Regions from separate parts of the Desulfobaculum senezii genome, predicted to be linked through region 3. Evidence: predicted binding sites of a transcription regulator. Region 3 holds the regulator's gene; each other region holds the start of a gene.
What was found. The regulator sigma-54, encoded in region 3, starts transcription at its own class of promoters, with help from an activator protein. The targets are predictions, from matches to a motif close to CTGGCACGGNNNNTGCTT.
Positions count from the first base shown of each region.

Region 1: a site for sigma-54 is predicted at 1,921-1,938, ahead of ACYQ2T_RS11425 (YeiH family protein). Genes of this name have one in related genera too.
Region 2: a site for sigma-54 is predicted at 1,561-1,578, ahead of ACYQ2T_RS11675 (periplasmic heavy metal sensor). Genes of this name have one in related genera too.

Region 1 is NZ_BAAHYU010000003.1:518,971-522,042, reverse strand. Features, by position in the region: gene ACYQ2T_RS11425 (YeiH family protein) at 55-1,797, opposite strand; gene ACYQ2T_RS11420 (IS110 family RNA-guided transposase) at 2,860-3,072, opposite strand, start outside.
Region 2 is NZ_BAAHYU010000003.1:579,902-582,973, forward strand. Features, by position in the region: gene ACYQ2T_RS11670 (MFS transporter) at 190-1,344, shown strand; gene ACYQ2T_RS11675 (periplasmic heavy metal sensor) at 1,622-2,107, shown strand; gene ACYQ2T_RS11680 (two-component system sensor histidine kinase NtrB) at 2,214-3,072, shown strand, end outside.
Region 3 is NZ_BAAHYU010000002.1:1,565,494-1,568,565, reverse strand. Features, by position in the region: gene ACYQ2T_RS07800 (PTS sugar transporter subunit IIA) at 1-417, opposite strand, end outside; gene hpf (ribosome hibernation-promoting factor, HPF/YfiA family) at 414-971, opposite strand; gene rpoN (RNA polymerase factor sigma-54) at 1,078-2,532, opposite strand; gene lptB (LPS export ABC transporter ATP-binding protein) at 2,757-3,072, opposite strand, start outside.

The DNA of each region.
Region 1 (3,072 bases), on a different contig from region 3:
GATGGACGGGGGACACTGTCCCCCGTCCGGAGGGGTGGCACAATCAGTTCAGCTTTAGATCTTCGCCGTGATTTCGGGGAAGACGAGGTAGAACATGATGTACGCCATGGTCAGGGTAAGGATGAGGTTGAGGGACTGGCCGCAGAAGTACAGGATGAGCGGCTTGCCGCCTCGGAAGTAGCCCTTCAGCTCGCGGAAGTTGGTGGCGAGACCAATGGCCGCGAAGCTCAGGCAGAAGAACCAACCGCGGAAGATCTTACTAAAGCCGCGGATAACGCCCTGGTCGATGAGGGAGAAGCCTGCATCGGTGCCAAGGCTGGTGTACATGATGGAGAACACGATGGATGCGGACAAAAAGCCCAGCACGAACTTGGGGAAGCGGTGCCAGATTTCAATCCAGCCGATGGACTTGCCACCAGCTTCGCACTCAACCTTGGTGCACCAGTACACAGCCACACCAAAGGCGGTCACACCGATGAGCACGTTCTGGATCATCTTAATGGTAGCGGCCACGTAAAGGGCCTTCTCGGACAGGAACGCACCGGCGGCGGCAACGGCGCCCGTGGCGTCGATGGTACCACCCATCCACGCGCCACCAAGGATAAAGGGCATGCCAGTGGCCTTAATGATGGCAGGCATGACAATCATCATGATGGAGGTGAACACCAGGGACAGGCCGATGGAGAGGGTGAGCTCTTCCTTCTTGGCGCGGCAGGCCGCGGCGGTGGCGATGGCCGCAGAGGTACCGCACACGGACATATCCGCGGAGACAACCATGTTCAGCGTCTTGGAAGGAATCTTCAGCACCTTCTGACCGAAGATGTAGGTGGAGATGAGGACGACAGGCGTCACAATCCACGCCACGAAGATGCCGGGCACGCCAATGGCGATAATTTTGTTGAACAGCACCTCGGCGCCAAGCAGAACCAGACCGGCCTTGATGTAGAACTCAACCTGCAAGGCGGGCTTGACCCACTTCGGGGTGCCGATGGTGTTGGAGATAAGCATACCAAGGAAAATAGCCCACGCGGCATAACCAATGCCGTAGTGCTTCATCGTGGACTGGTACGACATAAAGTACGCAATAACGCCAAGGGTGAAGACGAAGCAGAAGCCCTTGAAGAACTTGCCTGCGCTCTCGCCCATGCAGCGCATGCCCACGGAGAACAGCAGGCCAATGACGACCATCAAGCCAATCAGAGTGGGGAAGCGGTTAAAGGCCTTGTGCTTTACCTTCTTCTTGGCGGACTTCATGGAGCCCTTCGCGGCGCGCCACTTTTCAATCTTGTCCTGCGCGACCTGATTCAGCTCCGCGCTCTTAAAGCCCACAGCGGCGGCAGCGGCTTCAGCAATCTGCGCTTCGGTGCGCGCCTCTTTGGCGGCCAGCTTGGCGGCCTCGTACTTGGGCGCGTACTTGGCGTTCATTTCCTTGGCACGCTCGGCGCTCATGTAGAAGCTGTCCAGCGGGTTGCTGGACCACGTGCCGGGCTTGCTGGTCCACGACTTAATGGTTTTGCCAATGGACGTCTTTTTGCCCTGAACGCCTTCCTTCTTGTCCTGCGCCGTCAGGTACGCCACAGTCTTGAACGGAGCGCGCTCCGCCTCGGCAGCCATGATGGCGTTGCACTCGGCAAAGGTTTCGTCCATACCCTCAGGGGTATTATTAAAGTAAATCAGCCCACCGATAACGAGCAGGAAGAAACCAAGCCAAATGGCAAGGTAGTCCTCTTTCTTCCACAGGTCCGACCAGGACGATTGCGCCTGATCCACTACGACGTTGCTACTTGCTTCAGACATAAGCCATGAATCCTCCTTAAGATATGTCGCTCAAGGCAAGACCGTGGGGTCAGCACGTTACCGTAGGCAGGGAGAACGGTTGTCCCGGACCCGCTGTCTGCCCTGAGCGCAGCACTCCCCTTAGAGCAACCATCGTTCCAAAAAGAACAATCGACAACAACATACCGAATTCATTGCTTTTATTATAAACACTGGTATTCCCGTCCCCTCAGCAAACTGCTAACTTCAAGCTACACCCTGTAAACCCCAGCCCTCGGAAATCCGCCCCACAGCGTGTCGCACAGCCGACACTTTGCGTCCCAATCACCACCTGCATCACGCAGAGAACCCGCCACATCACGCCCGGCGAAACGTGACTGATATTCATTTATAACAGGATATTATATGCCAAAAGCGGAGAAAGGCGCCCAACTCTCGCACCCAATCGTGGCCCCGCGTACGTCCCCTGCTCCGTCTTCACCGCAGCGTGGGGAGAAAACCAAGCTGGGCACTAGGGATTAGCACGCCGTGTTCCCGTTAGTGTAGCCACAAGGTTACACCCCTTCCGGGCGGGTTGTGAGGCTGTTCACATACGGCGGGATGGTGGAAAAACACCCGACATGGCCGGATCTTCCGCATGGCCTGCGTGCGGCGCAGGTGGGAAGGCGAGGCCTAACAGACAGGCTTTGGAGCGCTGGGCCGAGGCTTTTTGTGCTCTGCGGCTCAAGTGGGGGTGCAGATTGTGCTCCCCCCTGTGAAGCTCCCGGGTGGAGGGCATGGACGTGTGACGGTGGCTACGCCGGGCTTTTTGTGCTCCGCAGGTTTAAGGGCCGTGGGCCCTTAAAAATCCCATGTGCGCACATGCCGGTTGCCTTTTGCTGGCACAGTCGTCACCCCTGACGGCTCCCGTCCGTGTGGATGTTTTTTGGGGGGCTTTGGCGCGCTGAAACAGGCGGTGAGAATCCTTGTTGGGCGTGTTTACAAAGACAAAAGCAGAAGGCAGAAGACCCTGCCCGCCCCCCTATTTTTTGGACGGCTTCCGTCCAAAAAATCCTGGGGATTCTCAAGCAATCGTATTGGCAATCAAGCGTTAAGTGCAGGATCCCAAGGTTTTCCCGTCCGTAAAATCGCATTACAAATCACGAGAAGCTTCCTTGCACAGGCAGTGAGGGCGACCTTTTTAGGTTTGCCCGCATCGCAAAGACGCTGGTAGAAGGCTCGAATTGCAGGGTTCCAGACAGTCGCTGAGATTGCGCTCATGTAAAGGGCGCTACGTACTTTTATTCGCCCACCCCA
Region 2 (3,072 bases), on a different contig from region 3:
GAGTCTGCCTCTTTGTCAAATATGTGATCGGCCGTTACGGAAAATTTCTTTAGGGAAAAAATTGGAGCGGAATGAAAAAAATCCGGAGGGGTGTTCAACTGGTTGGAACACTACACGAATCCGGTGGAAAAAAATAGTGCTTTGGGAGAGAAATGTGCGTTCTTCCCCCTGCATGATGAGGTGCTTTGCATGAACATGTCTCCTTCTGCCCGTCGTCTGTACATATTCCTGATGATACTCACCCTTGCAGGTGCGGTGGGCTTGCAGGGCTGGCGGACGCTGGTCAACAACTTCGCCGTTGATGTGGTGGGTGTTGATGGTCTGGAAATGGGCATTATCCAGTCCATTCGAGAGGTTCCGGGATTTTTGGCCTTTCTGGTGGTGTATCTGCTGCTGTTTATTACGGAGCGGCGGCTTGCGGCATTTTCCATAGCCGTGGTGGGCCTTGGTGTGGCGCTGACGGGCTTTTTCCCCACCACGTGGGGATTGGTGGCCACCACGCTCATCATGTCCTTTGGCTTTCATTACTTTGAAACGGTGAATCAGTCCCTGACGTTGCAGCATTATGACCTTGCCACCGCGCCGCTGGTGTCCGGGCGGCTCAAGGGGTTGACCTCGGTGGGCAACCTTGCCGTGGGCGGGGCGATTTTTGTTTTGGCCGAGGTGTGGGACTACCCCATGCTCTTTGCCGGAGTGGGCTTGGTGGTTGTGGTGGCAGGCCTTGGGGCGCTCTTTGTCCCCATTGCCGACGTGGAGGCGCGCCCGCAGCGCAAGGGCATGCTCCTGCGCAAAAAGTACTGGCTGTATTACCTGCTGACCTTTTTCGCCGGAGCGCGGCGGCAGATTTTTGTGGCCTTCTCCGTGTTCCTGATGGTGGAGCGCCTTGGGTTTACCGTGCAGGAAGTGACGGCGCTGTTCATCTTCAACAACGTGGTGAACTGGTTTGTCTCGCCGCGCATTGGCCGCGCCATCAACCGCTTTGGCGAGCGCGCCGTGCTGAGTGTGGAGTACGCGACGCTTATTGTGGTTTTTGCCGCCTACGGCGTGGTGGAAAGCAAAATGGTGGTCGCCATCCTGTATATTCTGGACCACGTGGTGTTCAACTGCTCCATCGCCATCAGGACCTACTTTCAGAAAATTGCGGACCGCGAGGACATTGCGCCCAGCATGGCTGTGGGCTTTACCATCAACCATGTGGCGGCGGTGGTTATTCCGTTTTGCGCCGGGGCGGTGTGGCTGCTGCACCCCTCGTGGGTGTTCTTTAGCGGGGCGGTTTTGGCGGCGGTTTCGCTGGGATTTGTGCAGTGCATCCGCATTCCCAAAGCCGAAGACGGCGCCGCTTAGGCTGACCACAATGCCGCGCCCGGCAGGGGTTTTGGGCGCGGCCGTGGCGGCGGGGCCGTAGGGCAGTGGCAGAATGTGCACATGCCGGCGGTAGGGATTGCACAAGTGCACGCCCTTGCACAAAGTGCACTGATGTGGTGCAATCAACTTGCACAACGGCAGAGTGGCGGGTGAAGGCTTTTCGCGTAATTGCTTGAAAAGATTGCAATTTCAGTTTTGGCACGCCTCGTGCTTTAACTTAAGAAAACGCAAAAGCCCCAAACAAGGAGCACAAGCTATGACGAAGAAGAACACCACCATCGCAGCATTTGTCGCGGTAGCGGTTTTGACCCTCGCCGCTGTGGCATACGCCGGACCGCATCACGGACAGATGCGCGGCCAGATGGGCGGCCACGGCTGGGGACAGGGGTACTGCGGCCAGGGCTATCAGGCACTGAGCCCCGAACAGCAGCAGAAGGCCGACGCCATCGCGCAGCAGTTCTATCAGGACACCAAGCCCCTGCGCGAGCAGATGTACGCCAAGCGCGCCGAGCTGGAAGCTCTACTGGCCAGCCCCAATGCCGACCAGAGCCGTATCGACGCCGTGACCAAGGACATCGCCAATCTGCGCAGCCAGCTTTTTGAAAAGCGCGTGAAGTTCCGCCAGCAGATGGGTAACGAAACCGGCATCCGTATGCCCATGGGCCGCGGCTACGGCCACGGCGGCTACCACCGCGGTGGTGGCGGTGGCGGCTACTACGGCAACTGCCCCGCTCTCGACTAGCCCCGAACCTTCGCCACGTGGCGGAGGACAACATTACAGCCCCTCCTCATAGCGTCCCCGGGGTCGGTACAGACTGGCCCCGGGGTTGTTATTACAGGATGACCCAATGGAACTTGGTCTCCGGTCAAACAAGGATTCGAATCCCCTCCTCGTCGCCGCCATCGCCCTTGTGGTGCTTGGTCTCGGCATCAGCTACGTCACGTGGCACAATCTTCGCCAGCAGCGCGAAACCATCAACGAACACATGTTTTTGTCCTCCCGCGTAATCCTGCGTGGGATCGAGACAAGCCTCATGCGCGAAATGCGCGGGCACAGGCGGCACGGCATGCGCGGCATGATGCAGCAGCAACAGCCCCTGCCCAGCATCAAGCCGCAGGTGGTGGAGATGCTCTCGGACCTCGTGAATCAGAGCGAGGTGGAATTCCTGTCCCTGTACGCCCAAAATGGACGCATGCTGCTGTCCGTTGGCGCGGAGGGGCTCAATTATCCGGAGATTCCCGGCCACGGGTGGGATGTGCTGCAATCCACCGGCGAGTGGCAGGCCTTCTACTCCGGAGACAAACGCAATATTTTCGTGGCGGCCCTGCGCTCGCGCCGTGGCCTTGGCCAGCTGTGCGAGATGGATTCCGGCATGGGCACTGCCGGAGTTGGCGTGCCGTACCTCGTTGTGGGGCTGGATGCCACGCGCCATTTGCAGCAGTTTAAGAAATTTCGCTCCACGGCCATGTATCAGACGCTGTACGTGCTGCTGGTGGCCCTCTTTTTGTGGGGGCTGGCCATTGCCTACCTGCGCCGCCGCGACCAGGGCCGCCGTCTGAACCGTTTGGAGCGCTTCCACTCCCGGCTGCTGGACACCATGCCCGACGGCCTTGTCACCCTTGATGACGACGGTCTCATCCGCGCCGCCAACCCGGCGGCGGAGAACATCCTTGAGGTGGAGGGCAAAAAGCGCCTTGTCGGGCGCA
Region 3 (3,072 bases):
CTTATCGCCAGCCTCCAAGAAGGCCGTGCGGAACTTCTCATCCTTAAGGGTACGGGAGATGTGGGCAAGGATGCGCAGGTGCATCCCGGCCACCTTTTCCGGCGCAAGCACAAGGAAGAAGATGTGGCAGGGCTTAAAATCCAGCGCATCAAAGTCAACGCCCTCGCGGCTTCTGGCGGCAACGACGACGATGTCGTCCAGCCCCTCCAGCTTGCCGTGGGGGATGGCGATGCCGTCGCCGATTCCAGTGGTGCCGAGGGATTCCCGTTCCAGCAGGACGTCCTTGGCCTGTTCAGGGTCAATGCCCTGCACATGCTGCGCAGCCCCGGCCACAAGTTCGGCCAGAACCGAAGACTTGGTTCTGGCCGAAAGTTCAGGGAATATCAAATCGCTATCGACAAAATCTCCGAGCTTCATTCGTACATCCCGGGATCAATGAGGCCGTACTCGCCGGTCTTGCGGCGGTAGATGACATTGACCCGTTCGGTTTCAGCGTTGCGGAACACGAGGAAATCATACTTGAAGGTGTCCAGCTGCATGGCGGCCTCGTCGGCCATCATGGGCTTGGGCGTGTAGGTGTCGGCCTGCACGATGACAGGGCCGGATGCGGCGTCCATGTCCTCGGCGTCGAATCCGCCAAGGGCGGCGACGTCCTCCTGGCGCACGGTATCGCGCGCGCGGCGGCGGTCCTTGTCCTTTTCACGCATCTTGCGGACCTGTGCGGACATCTTGTCCAGCACAAGGTCGATGGAGGAGTACATGTCTTCCGATTCCTCAACGGCGGACATGTTCATATTGTCCCCGGCAAGCGAGACCTCCGCGATGTGGCGAAACTTCTCCACACTCAGGTTGATCTGCAACTCGGCATTGCCGGTATCGGCGTACTTGATCAGCTTTTCAAAGCGCTTGCGGGCATACTGCTTGAGATGGTCCGAAGGCTCGAAATTCTTAAAGGTCAAGCTGATGTTCATCGACGATCCTCCTTAACTGCTGGGGTTGGATCGAATACTCACCATAGAGGAAAGTGTACTTGCATTCAGCCTGAAAATAAAGGGTGTTGTCGCCGCTCCGCCCCTCCTAAAAGACCTGCTTGCGTTTGGAGGAGGACGGTATGCCGAGGGAGCTGCGATATTTGGCAACAGTTCGCCGTGCGATGTTGACCTGAAGCCGCCCTTTGAGGATCTCGGCGATTTTCTCGTCCGAAAGAGGCTTTTTGGTATCTTCCTTTCCGATGAGTTCCTTGATGTGTGCCTTCACGCTCTCGGAGCCGACCTGCGATCCGTCGTCCATACCGAGGGCGCTGTTGAAGAAAAATTTCAGCTCGAACACGCCATGGGGCGTGGACACATACTTGCTGGTGGTAATGCGGCTGATGGTGGATTCGTGCATCTCGATGTCATCGGCCACATCCTTGAGGATAAGGGGCTTCAGACGGGTCACGCCATGCTCAAAGAACCCACGCTGGAAGCGCACAAGACTCTCCATAACCTTATAGAGGGTCCGCTGGCGCTGGTACAGGCTTTTCATCAGCCACTGGGCGGAACGCAGGCGCTCGTGCAGGTATTCCTTCTCCGGCGCGCCGCGCCCATCCTTCACGGAATCAAGATAGAAATCATTGACCGTCAGCTGCGGCAAACCGTCGTCATTGAGCACGATGACGAAGTCATCCTCGTACTTGTAGACGTGCACATCCGGGCTGACGTACTGCGCCTCGCCACTGCCAAAGGCAGCACCGGGCATGGGGTCGAGGGTTTGCAGAAAGTCGAGGTATTCCTTGAGGCCTTCAAGGGTGAGGCGGAACTTGCGCGCCAGCGGCTTGTAGCGGCGCTTTTCAAGGTCCTCCAGGTGGTCGCTGACGAGGGAGTGCAGGATGGGGTCGTCGTAGCCGTTGACCTCCAGCTGCACAAGCAGACACTCGCGCGGGTCGCGGGCGGCAACGCCCACGGGGTCCATGCGCTGGACGCGGTGCAGCGTTTCCTCCACGGCGTCCACGGAGCACTTGGCTTCCTCGGCGATTTCCTCAACGGTGCTTTGCAGGTAGCCCTGCGAGCCAAGGTTGCCAAGGATGACCTCTGCGATGTTCACCTGCTCCGGCGTCATGTCCGAGAGGCGGATCTGCCATTCCAGATGCCCTTCCAGCGATGGCTTGGACGAAAGGCGGGCCTCAAAGGACAAGCCCTCCTCCGGGATTTCCGCTTCACGCGCCGAGGACTGCCGCCCCGTGGAAGAGAACTCCCCGAGGTAGTTTTCCCAATCCGCGCCCTGCATCGCGTCCTGATCGCCAACGCCATCGGCCATGGCTTCGCCGTTATCTACGGCTTCTGCCGACCGGGCGTCCTGCTCGGCCTCGGCCTTCTCCTGCGACGGCTCGACGGCGGCCTCCTCCAGAAGGGGATTCTCGAGGAGTTCCTGCTGGACCATGTCCACCAACTCCACGCGGGAGAGCTGCAGCAGCTTGATGGCCTGCTGCAACTGCGGTGTCATGACCAGTTGCTGAGAGAGCTTGAGTTGTTGTCGTAGTTCAAGTGCCATGTTGGCTTATGTCTTCTTGCGAAATGTTGGCGTTGCAGATTCCGTATCAGGCTGCCCCGTCAAAGGGGGCGGAAGTGCGACAGTGCCTACGGCATCTAAAAAAAATGGTGCTTGTGCGGACTTCGTTACCGACCGCACAAGCACCATGCCACATTCACAACAAGCTTGCAACCAAGACTGGCAAGGTTCTTGAATATAGGGATTTATATAGAATTTCCGGAAGGTTACAGGCAGAACGTCTCGCCAAGGTAGACCCGGCGAGCCTTAGGATCGGCACAAATTTCTTCCGGAGTGCCGCTCAGGATGATGCGGCCTTCGTAGACAAGGTAGGCCCTGTCGCAAATACGCAGGGTTTCGCGGACGTTATGGTCGGAAATGAGCACGCCAATGCCCTTCTCTTTCAGCCCGCGTACAATTCCTTGTATGTCATCCACGGCGATGGGGTCAATCCCCGCAAAAGGCTCATCCAGCAGCATGAATTTCGGATTCAGAATAAGCGCGCGGGCGATCTCGAGCCGCCTGCGCTCACCGCCGGAGAGG